DNA from 3 places in the Paraburkholderia sp. BR10936 genome. Region 1 is predicted to be linked to each of the others. Evidence: predicted binding sites of a transcription regulator. Region 1 holds the regulator's gene; each other region holds the start of a gene.
What was found. Region 1 encodes HrcA, which represses chaperone genes, less so after heat shock. Its sites were predicted from a motif close to TTAGCACTCNNNNNNNNNGAGTGCTAA; they were not measured.
Positions count from the first base shown of each region.

Region 2: a site for HrcA is predicted at 2,054-2,080, ahead of groES (co-chaperone GroES). Genes of this name have one in related genera too.
Region 3: a site for HrcA is predicted at 3,928-3,954, ahead of AB4Y36_RS25310 (co-chaperone GroES). Genes of this name have one in related genera too.

Region 1 is NZ_JBFRCM010000008.1:119,254-125,336, forward strand. It holds gene recN (DNA repair protein RecN) at 1-988, opposite strand, end outside; gene AB4Y36_RS18550 (NAD kinase) at 1,084-1,995, opposite strand; gene hrcA (heat-inducible transcriptional repressor HrcA) at 2,256-3,275, shown strand; gene hemH (ferrochelatase) at 3,469-4,536, shown strand; gene AB4Y36_RS18565 (RNA-binding S4 domain-containing protein) at 4,584-4,991, shown strand; gene grpE (nucleotide exchange factor GrpE) at 5,541-6,083, shown strand, end outside.
Region 2 is NZ_JBFRCM010000008.1:254,039-260,121, forward strand. It holds gene AB4Y36_RS19090 (TAXI family TRAP transporter solute-binding subunit) at 1-413, opposite strand, end outside; gene groES (co-chaperone GroES) at 2,174-2,464, shown strand; gene groL (chaperonin GroEL) at 2,509-4,149, shown strand; gene AB4Y36_RS19105 (hydroxymethylpyrimidine/phosphomethylpyrimidine kinase) at 4,359-5,204, opposite strand; gene AB4Y36_RS19110 (rubredoxin) at 5,488-5,658, shown strand; gene AB4Y36_RS19115 (hypothetical protein) at 5,853-6,083, shown strand, end outside.
Region 3 is NZ_JBFRCM010000013.1:83,477-89,559, reverse strand. It holds gene AB4Y36_RS25325 (LLM class flavin-dependent oxidoreductase) at 1-622, opposite strand, end outside; gene AB4Y36_RS25320 (sulfonate ABC transporter substrate-binding protein) at 811-1,845, shown strand; gene groL (chaperonin GroEL) at 1,933-3,567, opposite strand; gene AB4Y36_RS25310 (co-chaperone GroES) at 3,594-3,884, opposite strand; gene AB4Y36_RS25305 (family 2A encapsulin nanocompartment cargo protein cysteine desulfurase) at 4,119-6,083, opposite strand, start outside.

The DNA.
Region 1 (6,083 bases):
GGCGCGACGCGTGTTCCTCAGGTAGCGTTTCGGCCGGCAGGCGGAACTTGCGCGCCGTCGAATGCAGCGCGTCGAGGCGCCGTTCGACCTGCGCGAGATGTTGCGGATCGAGATCGAGGCGTTGCGCGTAGTGCGAGAGCGAGTACGCCGCTTCCTGGATCTGGATCGCGGCCGGTTCGAGCGCGGCGAGGGCGTCGTTGAGTTCGGCGTCGACTTCGGCGAGGGAGCGCAGCTTCGAGACGATCGAGTTCAGCTGCGAGAGCATCGCCTCGTCGGATTCCGATAACGCCGCGAGCGCGCCTTGTACGCCTTCGATCAGGTTGGCCGAGTTCGAAAGCCGCACGTGCTCCGCGTTCACTTCCTCCCATTCGCCCGGCTGCGGCGCGAGCTTGTCGAGCTCGGCGAGCTGCCACGCGAGGCGCTCGCGCTCGAGCTGCAGCTCGCGGTCGCGCGACATGGCGCTCTGCAGGGCGAGACGCGCGTCGCGTGCCTCGCGCCACGCGCGCGTGACGGTGGCGGCGAGATCCGTGAGGCCCGCGTGCGTGTCGAACAGTTCGCGCTGCGCATCGGGGCGCATGAGCAGTTGGTGAGCATGCTGGCCGTGGATGTCCACGAGCATTTCGCCCAGTTCGCGCAGTTGCGCGAGCGTGGCGGGCGTCCCGTTGATGAAGGCGCGCGAGCGCCCGCCGCTGTCCACCACGCGGCGCATCATGACCGTGTGCTCGCCGTCGCCGTTCGTGAGCGCCTGCTCGTCGAGCCAAAGCGCGGCATGCGCGGGCACGTCGAACTCGGCGGTGATGTCGGCGCGGGCCTCGCCGGTGCGCACGACGCTCGCGTCGGCGCGCGTGCCGAGCGTGAGGGCGAGGGCATCGATCAGGATCGACTTGCCCGCGCCGGTTTCGCCGGAAAACACGGTGAAACCGCTATCGAATTCGAGGTCGAGCGCGGCGACGATCACGAAGTCGCGAATCGAGAGATGGCGAAGCATGGCGTCTGGTTCTGCTTTTTTGGGTTGGCTTTGATTACCGTGGGACTGCTGGCTGCATGGCAACGCACGCGCGCGCTTCACGCTAAGACGCGGGTTTAGTCCTCCGGATCGCCCTGCAGCGAGGGGTGCTCGTTCCAGTGCAGCTTCTTGCGCAGCGTGCGGTAGTAGCTATAGCCGACCGGGTGCAGGAAGGGCACCGTGTGGCGCGAGCGGCGCACCTCGATCACGTCGTTCAGCTCCAGCGCTGTGAACGACTGCATGTCGAAGTTCACGTTGACGTCGCGGCCCGCCACGATCTGGATGCTCACCTTGCAGTCGTCGGGCAGCACGATCGGGCGGTTCGAGAGCGCGTGCGGCGCGATCGGTACGAGCACGATGCCTTGCAGCTGCGGATGCAGGATCGGCCCCTGCGACGAGAGCGCGTAGGCGGTCGAGCCCGTGGGCGTCGCGACGATCAAGCCGTCTGAGCGCTGGTTGTACATGAAGCGGCCATCCACGTTCACGCGCAGTTCGGCCATGCCCGAAAAGCCGCTACGGTTCACGACCACGTCGTTGAAGGCGAGCGCGTGGTAGATCGGGTCGCCGTCGCGGGTGATGCGCGACTCGAGCAGCGAGCGCTCCTCGCGCTCGAACGAGCCCGCGAGCAGTTGCGGCACGACCTCCTGCATCTCGGAGAACGCGATGTCGGTAATGAAGCCGAGCCGCCCGTGGTTGATGCCGATGAGCGGCGTGCGGTAGGGCGCGAGCTGGCGGCCGATGCCGAGCATCGTGCCGTCGCCGCCGAGCACGACGGCCACGTCCGCGCGCGCGCCGATTTCGGACGGCTGCAGCGCGGGATAGCCTTGCGCGCCGATTTCCTCTGCGGTTTGCGCTTCGAACACGACCTCGAAGCCGCGCTTCGAAATGGTCTGGGCGAGCGCCGTCAGCGGCTCGGCAATGCCCGGCGTATTGCTGCGCCCAACGAGCGCAACCGTCTTGAACTGGCTCTGGATCTTCTGGATCTGCATGCCGGCATTACACCATAGTCAGGTCACGAAAAGAACCTGGCGCAAGCCGGGCGCGGCCCGCCAGGCCTTGCGCGCCGCGCCCTCCCGCCCTAAGCCGGTGACACGGCGATGACAACGCGCGATGTGCCAGACGATGTGCCATGCAACATGCCCGGCGGCAACGGGCGAAACCGGGCCGCCCCGCGCTGCGGGCCTGCCCGTCGGGCCCGACCTGGCGGCGCACTCGCGGCCAACCCGCCATTAGGCTAAAATTTTGAGTCATGCTAGATCCCCGCGCACAAACCCTCCTCAAGACGCTGATCGAGCGCTACATCGCCGAAGGTCAGCCGGTCGGCTCGCGCACGCTGTCGCGCTATTCCGGCCTGGAACTGAGCCCGGCGACGATCCGCAACGTCATGTCGGACCTCGAGGAGCTGGGTCTCGTGTCCAGCCCGCATACCTCGGCCGGGCGTGTGCCCACGCCGCGCGGCTATCGCCTGTTCGTCGACACCATGCTCACCGTCGAGCCCAGTTCGGACGACGACGCGCTCACGCGGGCGGTAAAGACCACGCTGCGCCCCGGCGAGCCGCAGAAAGTGGTGGCGGCGGCGGCCAGCGTGCTCTCGAACCTCTCGCAGTTCGCGGGCGTGGTGCTGACGCCCCGGCGCAGCCACGTGTTCAAGCAGATCGAGTTCATGCGCCTGTCCGACAAGCGCATCTTGCTCATCATCGTGACGCCCGAAGGCGACGTGCAGAACCGCATCATGGCGACGCAGCGCGACTTCACGCCTTCCGAGCTCATCGAAGCCTCGAATTACATCAACGCGCACTTCGCGGGCCTGTCGTTCGACGAGGTGCGCCGCCGCCTGCGCGAGGAAATCGACGCGCTGCGCGGCGACATGACCACGCTCATGCACGCGGCCGTAACCGCGAGCACCGAAGAGCCCGAAAGCGGCGACACCTTGCTCATTTCCGGCGAGCGCAACCTGCTCGAAGTGGCCGACCTTTCCTCGGACATGGCGCGCCTGCGCAAGCTCTTCGACGTATTCGACCAGAAAACCAGCCTGCTGCAGCTGCTCGACGTCTCGAGCCACGCGCAGGGTGTGCAGATTTTCATTGGCGGCGAGTCGCAACTCGTGCCGATCGAGGAAATGAGCGTGGTGACGGCTCCCTACGAGGTGAACGGCAAGATCGTCGGCACGCTCGGCGTGATCGGACCGACGCGCATGGCGTACAACCGCGTGATTCCGATCGTCGACATCACGGCGCGGCTGCTCTCGCTCACGCTCAGCCAGAACTGAGCGCCGCATCGGGCACCCCGGCCTTTCCGACGATCATCCCTCGAAAGGCGTGGTGCGCGCCATCGGCCGAATGGCCAACGCGCGGTGGTCACTCGCCGCGTCGCGGGTCCGGTTTGGCCCGCCAGGACCGCCCGCTATAATGCTTGTTTCATGCAACCGTTGCTGCGCATTCGCGCGGCGCCACTGATCGCCTATGCGTTTCGACCTGGAGCGGCCTTCGCAGTCCGCCGCGGCGCATCGCGTCGCCGTGCTGCTCATCAACCTGGGCACGCCGGACGCGCCCACGCCGCGCGCCGTGCGCCGCTATCTCGCGCAGTTTCTGTCCGATCCGCGCGTGGTCGAGATTCCGGCGCCGATCTGGCAGGTCATCCTGCGCACGCTGATCCTGCCGTTTCGCGGCCGGTCGTCGGCGAAGAAGTACGCGGCGGTCTGGACGCCCGAAGGCTCGCCGCTGCGCGTGCATACGCAGAAGCAGACCGACGGCCTGCGCCATTTGCTGCAAATCAACGACTACACGGTCCTCGTCGATTACGCGATGCGCTACGGCACGCCCGACATCCCGGCGATGCTGAACCAGCTCAAGCTCGCGGGCGCGGAACGCATCCTGCTCATGCCGATGTATCCGCAGTACTCGGCGTCGACCACGGCCACGGCGTTCGACGCGGCCTTCGCCGCGCTGCGCCGCATGCGCAACCAGCCGGAAATCCGCACGGTGCGCGGCTATCACGACCATCCGGCGTATATTGCGGCGCTCGCGGCCCAGGTGCACCAGTACTGGCACGCGCACGGCAAACCCAATTTCGCGGCGGGCGACCGCCTCGTGCTGAGTTTTCACGGGGTGCCGAGCCGTACGCTCGATCTGGGCGACCCGTACCACGACCAGTGCCAGCAAACGGCCGCGCTCCTCATGCACGCGCTGGAGCTAACGCCGGTCGAATGCCGGGTGACCTTCCAGTCGCGTTTTGGGCGGGCGCAATGGCTCCAGCCATACACGGCGCCCACGCTGCGGGAACTGGGCGCGGGCGGCGTGCACCGTGCGGACGTGTTCTGCCCCGGTTTCACGGCGGATTGCCTGGAAACCATCGAGGAAATCGGCATGGAAGTGCGCGACGAGTTCCTGCACGGCGGCGGCAAGGAGTTTCACCGCATAGCATGCCTGAATGCCTCGCCGGCGTGGATCGCGGCGCTGGGCGAGATTGTTGCGCAGCACCTGCAGGGCTGGCCCGTGCAAGCCGCGGCGCCGGCTGGCGCAGTGGCCTGACCCAGTGAACTGAGCGTGAACTGAGCGGCGCATCCGGAAAGCTTCTGATGAACTACAAGATTTCGACCGAACCTGGCGCGCGGCTGCGCATCGACAAATGGTTATGGGCGGCGCGTTTCTTCAAGACGCGCTCGCTCGCCTCGGACGCCGTGGGCAAGGGGCGCGTGCGCATTGGCGGCGACGCCGTGAAGGCATCGAAGGATGTGCGCGTGGGCGACCTCGTCGAAATCGAGATCGATCATGTGGTCTGGGAAGTGCAGGTATTGGGCATTTGCGAGATGCGCGGGCCCGCCAGCATCGCGCAGACGCTCTATGCGGAAACTGAAGCCGGGCGCGAGCGGCGCGCGGCGGAGCAGGACCGGCGCCGGCTCTTTCGCGAACCGGCTGCCGTGTTGCAGGGCAGGCCGACCAAGCGCGACCGCCGCACTATCGACAAATTTTCGCGTGAGGGTTGAAGAGCGCTTCCATCGTAGCGTGCACGCCCCCGTATTCCGTCGTGTTTTCGTTCACGGCGCCCGACATGCAGATGGTCGTAGTCCCGGCGATGAGTACCAGCGCGACCACCGATATGGCAAAGGTCAGTTTCACGGTACTCCCCTTGGGATCGCAGCAAAACAGCCAGTTTCGAGGCCCGGATAGCGTTTTTATGTGCGGTGCTGCTGCTAAAAAAGGTGCTGTCCGTGGGCCCATTCGGTGCGGTGCCGGGCTCAGGGTAAACGCGTCATGAGCAGCACCTGTTCCTGAGTGTAGGTCAGGGATGTCCCTTACTCAATTTCATTTTTGCGGCGCTGCAGTAATGATTGTTACGGGCGATTGCGCGGCTTGATTTTCTGTATAAAAAAGCCGCAAGCGCCTCTTGAAACAAGCGATCCGGCACCCATGTGCTCTCGCGATGTCCGAAGCCTCTGTCGCGTCGGCGCAACGGCCCAGGCGCAGTAGAGCGGCCGGCGTCATGGCGCCCGAAGCTTTGTTCCCTTTTTCACTATTCAACGACGTTCAGCGACATGGAAAACACGCAAGAGAACCCGACGAGCCAGAACCCCAAGCCCGCGGACGAGGCGTCGCAGGCAGCCCAGCCCCAGGCGGCTGAAGCGGCCGAGCAGGCAGCCCAAGGCGGCGTGGACCAGAACGCAGCGGCGCTTGCCGAGGCCGCACTGGCCGAAGCCCAAGCGAAAGTCGCCGAATTGCAGGACGCCTTCGTCCGCGCCAAGGCCGAGACCGAGAACGTACGCCGCCGCGCGCAGGAAGACGTCGCCAAGGCGCACAAGTTCGCGATCGAAAACTTCGCCGAGCATCTGCTGCCGGTGATGGACAGCCTCGAAGCCGCTCTCGCCCATAACTCGGACGACCTCGCCAAGGTCAACGAAGGCGTCGAACTCACGCTCAAGCAGCTCACCGGCGCGCTCGAGAAGGGCAAGGTCCTCGCCATCAACCCCGTCGGCGAGAAGTTCGACCCGCACCGTCACCAGGCCATCTCGATGGTCCCGTCCGAGCAGGAAGCGAACACGGTGGTCAGCGTGCTGCAAAAGGGCTATGTGATCGCCGAC
Region 2 (6,083 bases), 130 kb from region 1:
TCGTTGATCGTCTTCATCGGCGAGTCGTTACGCACCACGAAGTAAATCTCTTCGTCGTAGAGCGGCATGATGAGCCGCAGCGGCCGTATCAGCGTGCCGGCCTCTTCGTTGCCGGAATTGGCCATGTCGACGTAGGCCTGGTAGACGTCGGACTGCACGAGCGCGAGCTTCACGCCGGGCTCGAAACGCATGCGCTGCACGTTTTCGGCCGAGCCTTTCGATGGGATCACTTCGAGATCGATGCCCGCCGGCTGCGCGACCCATTTCGCCAGGTCCTGGCCGATCTGAATGTACGTCCCGCGCTCCTGGCCAGTCACGATCTTGTAGTTCGCGTCTGCGGCAGCGGCGAGCGCGAGTGTCGAAAAGAGCAGGGCAATCAGCGCCGCCAGTCCTGCGAGCATCGTTTTCAGCATGGTCTCTCTCCCGCCTTGGATACGTTCTACAGCAGACTTCGATTTAATCTGTAATCGTTTTCAATGCGTGCCTTCGGAGGATGGGGCGTCCTTCCACCCAAGTTGGCGAATCGCGCGCTCCTGGGTATCGACGCCGTCGTCGTTGCTGCCAGGGACGGTGGCGCCGGCGGCAGCGGATTGATTCGCAGCTGCCGATGTGACGCTCGTATCCGCACTTTCGACGTCCGTTGGATGTCCATTGGCTGGCGTGCCACTCGCGCTCGGCAGCGGGGGAGGTGACGTGACTATGGCCGGGGCGTTCGGCGCGGCCGGCGCAGCGGCGCCCCAATCCCGCGACGACGGCAGCGGAACGCTGCTTGCATCGCGCGGCCGCGGCACAGCCGCGTCCGATTGCGCGGGGCCGATCGGCGTACGAAGCGGCGACCAGCCCGTCGCCAGGATGGCGCGCTCCATCAGCGATCGTGCGTGCGGGCTGGCCGGATCTATCGCGAGCGCCAACGATGCCTGTTCTCGCACGCAATCCCAGGCACGTTGCGAGGCACATCGGTCCGCGCTTTGCAGGGCATCATCGCGGCGTTGCTCCGCAGGTGCGCTGTCGCGCTGTATCTCGCGCGCTGCCTGATTGCTCGCGCCACGTGGAAGTGTGGCATTCGCGCTTGGCAAGCTTTTCTCCGCGAGGCTCGCGCGCGTGACGCGTACTTCTCTTTCCTGGCCGCGCCTTTCGCCGTATAGCAGAAACGCAGCGTATGCGATTGCGACAATGAACCAGGCGAGCAAAACGCCCTTCACGAAGCGCCCTTTACCGGTGCGCCAGAACGGCCGGTGTTCCTCGAGTTGATAGTGGTGCAAATAGTCTGCGTGCACCGCCGGGCGATGGGATGCGGCCGCGCCGGCGAGCGACACCTTTGCAACGGCCGGCATAGGCGCTGCCGCGGAACCGATGACTCTTAAGGTGGCTTTCGGGCGCGCGTGCGCAGCCGCGTCGAGCGGGCGATCCGTGCCGCAATAAGGGCAGGAATCGACGTGCTGATAGAGCGTCCCGCCACAGAACTTGCATGGTGTGGGGAAACTCTGGTTACGAGTCATCTGAACTGACATGCTGTCGTTCCACCGTCATGGCGACGCCATTTCGGCATGTTCAGGATCGTCGTTGAAGCGATCGGCGAAGCCTCGCGGAACTCACGATCTGCATGCGCAGGAGAGCGGCGGTGCCTCACCGGGCGCAGCCGCTCGAAAGATCATATGAGTGATTTTCCGTTCATACGCACCTTGGCAGTGTTGTCTACCGCACATATGCGCTGCCTGCGAGCAGTAGGTCGCCAACAAACCTGTTTGTCGGTCTAAATCGTGCCGGATCATGGCAAGATCGGGGATTTCCCCGAGAAGCGTCCCAGAGGACCCGGCGGGCCGGGGCCAGCTTGCTGGACGCCGTTGCTTCCAGAGTCATGCGGTTTCTTGTCGCGTGGGTGTTGAGACGACCTATCTTTTTGTTTTTATTGGAAATATTTTGATATGGCACTCAATCTTGACATCCGATAGTTCCCACCTGAACTCGCAAGAATGCCTTTGGGGTTCAATCAATTTCAACGGAAATTCCCCATTCCGCCCCTTCTTGAATTTGTCACTCCCCGTCCATATAATTAGCACTCACCGCATGAGAGTGCTAACAACTCCGGTGCGAACAACATCTCTGGCTGGCGGTAGTCGGCAGCCAGGTTTTCTTGAGTCGCTTCAAGTCCTAATCAAGAGAGGATCTATCCATGAACCTTCGTCCTTTGCATGATCGCGTGATCGTCAAGCGCCTGGATCAAGAAACCAAGACCGCTTCGGGCATCGTGATCCCGGACGCAGCGGCAGAAAAGCCGGATCAAGGCGAAGTCCTGGCCATCGGCCCGGGCAAGCGCGACGACAAGGGCGCCCTGATCGCGCTCGACGTGAAGGTCGGCGATCGCGTTCTGTTCGGCAAGTACGCTGGCCAGACCGTCAAGGTCGATGGCAACGAACTGCTCGTGATGCGTGAAGAAGACATCATGGCCGTGGTGAACAAGTAAGTTCATTCCACCGCTCACTATTCAAGAATTCAAGGAGTTAGAAGATGGCAGCTAAAGACGTCGTGTTCGGCGATTCCGCCCGTTCCAAGATGGTTGAAGGCGTGAACATTCTCGCCAACGCAGTGAAGGTCACGCTGGGTCCGAAGGGCCGCAACGTGGTGCTCGAGCGCTCGTTCGGCGGCCCGACGGTCACCAAGGACGGTGTCTCGGTCGCAAAGGAAATCGAGCTCAAGGACAAGCTCCAGAACATGGGCGCGCAAATGGTCAAGGAAGTTGCTTCCAAGACCAGCGACAACGCCGGTGACGGCACGACGACGGCTACGGTTCTGGCCCAGTCGATCGTTCGCGAAGGCATGAAGTACGTCGCATCGGGCATGAACCCGATGGACCTGAAGCGCGGCATCGACAAGGCCGTCGCAGCAGCAATCGAAGAGCTGCGCAAGGTCAGCAAGCCCTGCACGACCAACAAGGAAATCGCTCAAGTCGGCTCGATCTCGGCAAACAGCGACACGTCGATCGGCGACCGTATCGCTGAGGCGATGGACAAGGTCGGCAAGGAAGGCGTCATCACCGTCGAAGACGGCAAGTCGCTGCAAGACGAGCTGGAAGTCGTCGAAGGTATGCAGTTCGACCGCGGCTACCTCTCGCCGTACTTCATCAACAACCCGGACAAGCAAGTCGCCGTGCTGGAAAGCCCGTTCGTCCTGCTGTTCGACAAGAAGATCTCGAACATCCGTGATCTGCTGCCGGTTCTGGAACAAGTCGCGAAGGCTGGCCGTCCGCTGCTGATCATCGCCGAAGACGTCGAAGGCGAAGCGCTCGCAACGCTGGTCGTCAACAACATCCGCGGCATCCTGAAGACCGTCGCCGTCAAGGCTCCGGGCTTCGGCGACCGTCGCAAGGCCATGCTGGAAGACATCGCGATCCTGACCGGCGGTCAAGTCATCGCTGAAGAAACCGGCCTCACGCTCGAAAAGGCAACGCTGGCCGAACTCGGTCAAGCCAAGCGCATCGAAGTGGGCAAGGAAAACACGACGATCATCGACGGCGCAGGCGAAGCCGTGAACATCGAAGCGCGCGTGAAGCAAATCCGCACGCAGATCGAAGAAGCGACGTCGGACTACGACCGTGAAAAGCTGCAAGAGCGCGTTGCCAAGCTGGCAGGCGGCGTGGCAGTGATCAAGGTTGGCGCTGCGACCGAAGTCGAAATGAAGGAAAAGAAGGCACGCGTGGAAGACGCGCTGCACGCAACCCGCGCTGCCGTTGAAGAGGGCATCGTCCCGGGCGGCGGCGTTGCGCTGATCCGTGCACGTACGGCAATCGCCAGCGTGAAGGGCGCCAACGCAGACCAGGACGCCGGTATCAAGATCGTCCTGCGCGCCATGGAAGAGCCGCTGCGCCAGATCGTCACGAACGGCGGCGAAGAAGCTTCGGTCGTCGTGGCAGCAGTTGCTGCTGGTCAAGGCAACTACGGCTACAACGCAGCGACCGGCGAGTACGTCGACATGGTCGAAGCCGGCGTGGTCGACCCGACGAAGGTCACGCGTACCGCACTGCAAAACGCAGCTTCGGTTGCCGGCCTGCTCCTGACGACGGACGCAGCCGTTGCTGAAGTGCCGAAGGAAGATGCTCCGATGCCTGGCGGCATGCCCGGCGGCATGGGCGGCATGGGCATGGACATGTAATCGCGATCCGGAGTTGGTGCTTCAGCGCCTACTCCGGTCCCATGCAGAGCCAGGCTCACGCCGAAATTACATCGAAGTGCAGAAGTGCAGGGGACGCGCCGTGAGGCGTGTGCCCCTAGCCCGAAAAGAAGAGCCCGCAGCGATGCGGGCTTTTTTTCGTCTGTGCGGTTTGCACGCCTGGCCTCCGCGTAGAACGCCAGGCCGTGGTCTTATTGCTTCGCTTCGCCGGGCGACGCTTCGTCGGCGTCCGTGTCGTTGCTGCGCGCCCAGAAAAACCGGTCGGGCAGCCACGCGCCCATCCCCGGCCTGAACGCGTTCTGCACGGCCTGATACACATATTCCTGCGCTTCGCGCACGGCCTCTGGCGGCTCTTGCCCATTGGCAAGCAGCGCGGCGATGGCGGCGCCGAGCGTGTCGGTCACGCCCATCATCGGCTGCGTCGAGCGGTCCCACAGGTCCTGGCGCAACTGGCCATCTTCGCAATAGAGCGTGTTGACCACGCGATGGGTGCCCGTTTCCATCGCCAGGATGTACTCGCAACCGGTGGCGAGCAGGTGCGCAATGGCCGCGTCGACGCTGGGCGCTTCCGCGTCGCCGTCCGGCTGTGCGAGCGCGATCAGCGTGGCAGAGTCCGCCACGAGCAGCGTGGTCTGCGGCACGAGCAGGTCGGCCATCGCTTCACGCAGTTCGTCGGCGGCGAGGACGTGTTCGTCGTCGAGCGTGAAGTCGGGGGCGAGGATGAGCGGCAAGTCGTCATAGTCGGCGACCACCTCGGCGATCGCGCTCACGACCTCGGCGCGCGCGCCCGCGCCGACCTTGAACGCCGCGATGGGCATGTCTTCGAGCAGCATGCGCGCCTGGGTGGCGACGGTTTCCGGGTCGAGCCCAGTCACTTCGTCGCAGCCCGCGGAGTCGCGCACCGTGTAGCCGGTCAGCGCGGTGACGCCGTGGCAACCCATGCTGGCGAGCGTGAGCAGGTCGGCTTGAAGTCCGCCGCCGCCGGTCGGGTCGGAAAGGCCGAAGGTGAGGACGATGGGAGGGGTGTCGCTGGGCATGAACGTGGCGAGATGGATTGGACTTCGGGCGCGGCGTACCGTGCCGTCATAAGCGAATGCTTTAATTATGCGGCTTATCGACGAATCCGGGGGACGGATGGCCCCGGCGCGCGCGAGGATTTCTCCGCGCTGCACGATCCGCTCGCGTCAGCGCATGCTGTTTGATCCCGTGCAGGCCAGTTTTCCTCTTGCTAGGCATGGAAACGGCAACAAGGTACCATCATGGCTCTCGTTTCCCCGATTTTTTTCCGACTGGTTTCGGACTTTTCGACGCGGCATAAGAATGGAATATAGAAGCTGGATGTGCCTGATCTGCGGCTGGATTTACGACGAAGAAGCCGGTTTGCCAGACGAAGGCATTGCCCCCGGCACGCGCTGGGAGGATGTCCCGATCAACTGGACCTGTCCTGAGTGCGGTGCGCGCAAGGAAGACTTCGAGATGGTCCAGATCTGAGCGCGTTGCCCGGATAGCTGGCGATAGCCGGCGCGCAGTCTGGCTGCAGATTCCAGAAGTGTGGCGGGCATGGAGTGCGGTGTCGCAACAGCGGGCACCGTATTTGCGCTTGCCGTCGCGGTTGTCGACGTCAGCGTCGACGCCATTGTCGATTGCCCGCCTGGTCGGCCCGCTAACGTTTTCGGCGCTGCCCTATGAGTCATCCTTCAAGCTCTGATGTGCGGTTCGAAGCGTTGCCGAATCCGCGCGGCGGCACGGTGCCGTTCGCGCACGGCGCGCTCGCCCAGGCGCTGGACGCGCTCGAGGAGCAGCGTGATGTGGCCCGGCCGCTGCGCCAGGCTGCCCGCACGCTGCACGACGCCGGCTGGCTTGCCGCCGCGCGCTTTGCCGATACGCTGCTCCTCGCTTCCCCGCTCGCGCTCGCT
Region 3 (6,083 bases), on a different contig from region 1:
TGAGCGGCCCGCGCACGCAATAGTAGTCACCCTTGTGCGCGAGCACATGGAGCTTCTCCGGATCGAAATACTCGCCGCTCTCCACGTCGCGCAGGAATGCATCGTCGGCCCAACTGTCCCAGAGGCCAGTCACGACGTCGAAGAATTCGCGGGCGCGGCGATAGCGTTCGTCGTGCTCCACGTGTTCCTCGAGGCCGAAATTGAGCGCTGCGTCCGGATTGGAAGTCGTCACGAGGTTCCACCCGGCGCGGCCGCCGCTCAGATGATCCAGCGAGGCGAAGCGGCGCGCGACATGATATGGCGTGTCGAACGTCGTCGAAGCCGTTGCGACGAGCCCGATCTTCTCCGTCACGGCGGCAAGCGCCGAGAGCAACGTGAACGGCTCGAACGAGGTGGCGGTGTGGCTGCGCTTGAGCGCGTTGACCGGCATGTTCAAGACGGCGAGGTGGTCGGCCATGAAGAACGCGTCGAAACGCGCGCGCTCGAGCGTCTGCGCAAAGCGCTTCAGATGCGCGAAATTGAAATTCGCGTCAGGGTATGCACCGGGGTAACGCCACGCCCCCGTGTGCAGGCTGACGGGGCGCATGAATGCGCCGAGATGCAACTGTCGGTTACGGTTCATCGCTTCGGCCGCCGGAAAACGAAAGTCACAACATACTCCGGTTCGGCAAAATCCGCTGAGGGCGCCAGCGCAGATAAGCATCTGACAATATCTTGGTTGTGCCGATGTTGAAACAGATTAAGGTGAGAGATGGATCGCCGCGCACGCGCGGCAGTTTCAACATGCATCTTTAAACAGGCAACGGCACGATGTCGAACGACAACCACGACCATCACGACGACCACACGGCAAACGGCGCACGCCGCAAGCTATTGAAGCTCGCAGCGGGGGCCGCGACGGCCGCTGCGCTGCGTGGCGCAACGGGGCTCACGAGCGCTGCCGCGTTGACGCTTCAAAGCGGCGCGGCACGCGCGGACGAAGGCCGGGTCCTGCGCATCGGTTTCCAGAAGTACGGCAACTTTGTGGTGCTAAAGGCTCAGCACACGCTGGAGAAGCGGCTCGCGCCGCTCGGCTTCACCGTGCAATGGCTCGAGTTTCCCGGTGGCCCGCAGTTGCTGGAAGGGCTTGCCGCCGGCGCGGTGGATGTCGGCACCGTGGGCGAAACGCCGCCCATCTTTGCGCAGGCCGGCGGCGTGGATTTCGTCTACATTGCCAGCGAACCGCCCGCGCCGCAGGGTGAGGCCATTGTCGTGCACGAAGATTCGCCGATCCGCACGCCCGCCGACCTGCGCGGCAGGCGCGTTGCGTTCAACAAAGGCTCGAACGTGCACTATCTGCTCGTCAAGGCGCTGCAGAGAGCCAACCTCAAGTATGAAGATATCCAGCCCGTCTATCTCGCTCCCGCCGATGCGCGCGCCGCATTCACGAGCGGCAGCGTGGACGCCTGGGTGATCTGGGATCCCTACCTCGCGGCAATCGAACACCAGGCGAAAGTGCGTTCGATCGCGAACGGCGAAAACCTCGTTCGCAATACACAGTACTACATAGCAAGCCGTAACTTCGCGAACGCGCATGCGTCTGTCCTGCATGCGGTCGTGGAGGAAATCGGCGCCGTGGACGCCTGGGCACGCGACAACGTTCCGGCCGTTGCGGCTCAACTGTCACCGCTTGTCGGCCTCGACGCGTCGACGCTCGAACTCGCCCTCAGGCGCGCGAGCTACGGCGTGCAGCCCGTCGACGCGGCCACGCTCGCCTACCAGCAGCAAATTGCCGATACGTTCTCCGAACTCAAGCTGATCCCGAAGAAGCTCGTCGTCGCCGATGCGCGCTGGCAATCCGCCTGAGCGCGCTGACGCCCGGTTGTCGAGACATGGCAGCCGCGCCTGGCATCACGCCAGGGCGGCCTTCCCCCGTTGCCCGGCAAAACCGGCCTAGAAGCCGAGATCGGCGCCGCCAGGGCCACCCACCGGCGCTTGCGCCGCCTGGGCTTTGGGAGCCTCATGCACCGTGGCATCGGTCGTGAGCAAGAGTCCCGCCACCGAAGCCGCGTTTTGCAGCGCCGTGCGCGTGACCTTGGTCGGATCGAGCACGCCCTTTTCGACCAGATCGCCGTATTCGCCCGTGGCCGCGTCGTAACCGAAGTTGCCCGTGCCTTCCGCGACCTTCGCCGCCACCACGCTCGCTTCTTCGCCCGCGTTGCTCACGATCTGACGCAGCGGTTCTTCCAGTGCACGCAGCACGATCTTCACGCCCGCCGTCTGATCGGCGTTCTTGCCCTTCAGGTCAAGGATCGCCTGACGCACGCGGATCAGCGCCACGCCGCCACCCGGCACGATGCCCTCTTCCACGGCCGCGCGCGTGGCATGCAACGCATCGTCCACGCGGTCCTTCTTTTCCTTCACTTCGATCTCGGTGGCGCCGCCCACCTTGATGACAGCCACGCCGCCCGCCAGCTTCGCCACACGTTCCTGCAGCTTCTCGCGGTCGTAGTCGGAGGTCGCTTCCTCGATCTGCACGCGAATCTGCTTCACACGCGCCTCGATGGCGCCGGCTTCGCCCGCGCCGTCGATCACCGTGGTGTTTTCCTTGCCCACCTCGATGCGCTTGGCCTGGCCCAGCTCCTGGAGCGTGGCCTTCTCCAGCGTGAGGCCCGTTTCCTCGGCGACCACCTGGCCGCCCGTGAGGATCGCGATGTCTTCGAGCAGCGCCTTGCGGCGGTCGCCGAAACCCGGCGCTTTCACGGCCACCGTCTTCAGCACGCCGCGAATGTTGTTGACGACGAGCGTGGCGAGCGCCTCGCCCTCGATATCCTCGGCGATCAGCAGCAGCGGGCGCCCGGCCTTCGCCACCTGTTCGAGCAGCGGCAGCAGGTCGCGAATGTTGGAGATCTTCTTGTCGTGCAGGAGGATGAACGGATTGTCGAGTTCGGCGACCTGCTTGTCCGGGTTGTTGATGAAGTACGGCGAGAGATAGCCGCGATCGAACTGCAAGCCCTCCACGACGTCGAGTTCGTCGGCGAGCGACTTGCCGTCTTCCACCGTGATCACGCCTTCCTTGCCCACGCGATCGATCGCCTCGGCAATGCGCTGGCCAATCGACTCCTCGCCGTTGGCCGAAATCGTCGCGACCTGCGCAATCTCCTTGCTCGTCGTGGTGGGCTTGCTGATCTTCCTGAGTTCTTCAACGGCGGCCACCACCGCCTTGTCGATGCCGCGCTTCAGGTCGAGCGGGTTGAGCCCCGCCGCCACGTACTTCTGCCCTTCGCGCACGATCGCCTGCGCAAGCACGGTGGCGGTCGTGGTGCCGTCGCCCGCTGCGTCGCTCGTTTTCGAGGCGACTTCCTTGACGACCTGCGCGCCGATGTTCTGGAGCTTGTCGGCCAGTTCGATTTCCCTGGCGACCGAAACGCCGTCCTTGGTCACGACGGGCGCGCCGAAGCTGCGTTCGAGCACGACGTTGCGGCCCTTCGGGCCGAGCGTGACCTTGACGGCGTCGGCGAGCAGGTTCACGCCTTCGATGAGTTTGGTGCGGGCGATGTCGCCGAATACGATGTCTTTGGCTGCCATGATGACGTGCTCTCTCAGGTTCTCGCTTATTGATTGACGACTGCGACGATGTCTTCTTCGCGCAGCACGAGGAGTTCGTTGCCGTCGACCTTCACGGTCTGGCCCGCGTATTTGCCGAACAGCACGCGGTCTCCCGCGTTCAGGTCCGGCGCAATGCGGCGGCCGTCGTTGTCGCGGCGGCCCGGTCCCACGGCCAGCACTTCGCCCTGGTCCGGCTTTTCGGCGGCGCTATCGGGAATGACGATGCCCGACGCGGTGCGGGTTTCCTGGTCGAGTCGTTTGACGATCACGCGATCGTGCAGTGGGCGCAGGCTCATGGGTGGCTTCCTTGCGGTTATCTCTCGGTTATTCGCGGTGAAAATGGCACTCGCCTCGTGCGAGTGCTGATGGAAAACCGAGTATAGAAAGCCGGCGCGCGCCGCTCCAATAACGGATTGGCAGATCGATATCTCACGAACGGGCTTATCGATATCGCGCGGAAGTGGAAAACGGAAAGGAGAGAGGAAAAGAGGAAGCGGAGCGGCGTCAGGCAACGCCGCTCCGGGGTCGTGTTACTGCCGCGGCGCCAGACCGCGAACGACCGACACGAGCGCATCGACCTCTTCGCACGTGTTGTAGAACGCGAGCGAGGGCCGCACGGTGGCTTCCAGACCGAAACGGCGCAGAATGGGCTGGGCGCAATGATGCCCCGCGCGCACTGCAATGCCTTCGCGGCTCAGCGCCTGCCCCACCTCTTCGGTGCTGTAGCCCTTCAGCACGAACGACAGCACGCTGGCCTTGTCGCGAGCCGTGCCCACGAGGCGCACGCCCGGCACCGGCGCGAGCACGCTCGTTGCGTAGGCAAGCAGATCGTGCTCGTAACGCGCGATGTTTTCGATCCCGACGCGGCTCACATAGTCCAGCGCGGCGCCCAGCCCCACCGCATCGGCGATATTGCCGGTGCCCGCTTCGAAGCGCGACGGCGGCGGCTGGAACACCGTCCGCTCGAACGTCACGTCCTGGATCATGTTGCCGCCGCCCTGCCATGGCGGCATGTTTTCCAGCACCTCGCGCTTGCCGTACACCACGCCGATGCCGGTCGGCCCATAGATCTTGTGGCCCGAGAACACGAAGAAGTCCGCATCGAGCGCCTGCACGTCCACCCGCATGTGCGAAATCGACTGCGCGCCGTCGACCAGCGCCTTCGCGCCCGCACGATGCGCAAGCTCCACAATCTCGTCCACGGGCACGACCGTGCCCAGCGCGTTCGACACCTGCGTGACCGAGACGATCTTCGTGCGGTCGTTGAGCAGTTTGCGGTACTCGTCCAGCAGCACCTGGCCCGAATCGTCGACCGGAATGACGCGCAGCCTGGCGCCCTTGAGCGCGGCGAGCTGCTGCCACGGGACGATGTTCGCGTGGTGCTCGAGATGCGAGACGATGATCTCGTCGCCCTCGCCCACGTTCTGCACGCCCCAAGTCTTCGCGATCAGGTTGATCGCCTCGGTCGTGCCGCGCACGAAGACGATCTCTTCGGGCGACGATGCATTGATGAAGCGCTGCACCGTCTTGCGGGCATGTTCGTACGCGTCGGTCGCTCTCGCCGCGAGCGTGTGCGCCGCGCGGTGAATGTTCGAGTTCTCGTGCGCGTAGAAGTACGCGAGGCGATCGATCACGGCCTGCGGCTTGTGCGTCGTCGCGGCGTTGTCGAACCACACCAACGGCTTACCGTTCACGCGCTCCTGGAGGATCGGGAAGTCGCGGCGCACCGCATTGACATCGAAAGGCGGATGCGCGCCGCGCAACGGCACCCCCTGGCTCACGCCTGGCGCCGCCGCCCGTTCGTCGAGAAAGTATCGCGCGGGGCCGCCGTTTGCATCGTAGTCCCGATGATCGAGGGTCAGCAGGCCACGCAGCGCATCGTCGCCCGGCAAGCCGAACGCTTCGGGAGAGGCGAGCCCGTGCACCGGCACCTCGATATCGCGCGCCGTATCGCGCCAGCCGTTGCCCGCCGTTTCCGTGAAGTAGAACGGCGAACGCTCGCTCGTCGTGGCTCGCACTGGCTCGGACGGCTCGGCCACCGTGTAAGCCTGTGGCACGCCAAGCAGCGAGCCGCCCGCGCGCGGCTCCAGCGCCGGTGCGACCGTCACCGCGTTGTCGGGCAGTCCGTTCGCCGCCGCCGCGTGCGGCGCGAGCGCGGGTACGCGATTGCCGAGCGAAAGCACGTGCGTGGGCGCGGAAGGCGCGAGATTCAACCCCGGTGCCTTGCCTTGCGGCGGCGCGAAGCCCGGCACGCCCGTGCCGGTGCCGCCCGGACCCGCGAGCGGTGAGCCCGCCGGCGCCGGATTGCTGACCGAGGCAAGTATCGGCGCGGCCGCGGGCAAGGCGGACGGCACGCCGCCTACCGCGCCGCTACCTGCCGCGACGCCGGGCGCGCCTGCGCCGCCCGGCAACGTGCTGAAGAACTCGTTGGCGAGCCGCGCGAGCGTGGCGGGATCCGGCAGTCCGCCCGGCAACGGCGGATGCGCGATCTCCGT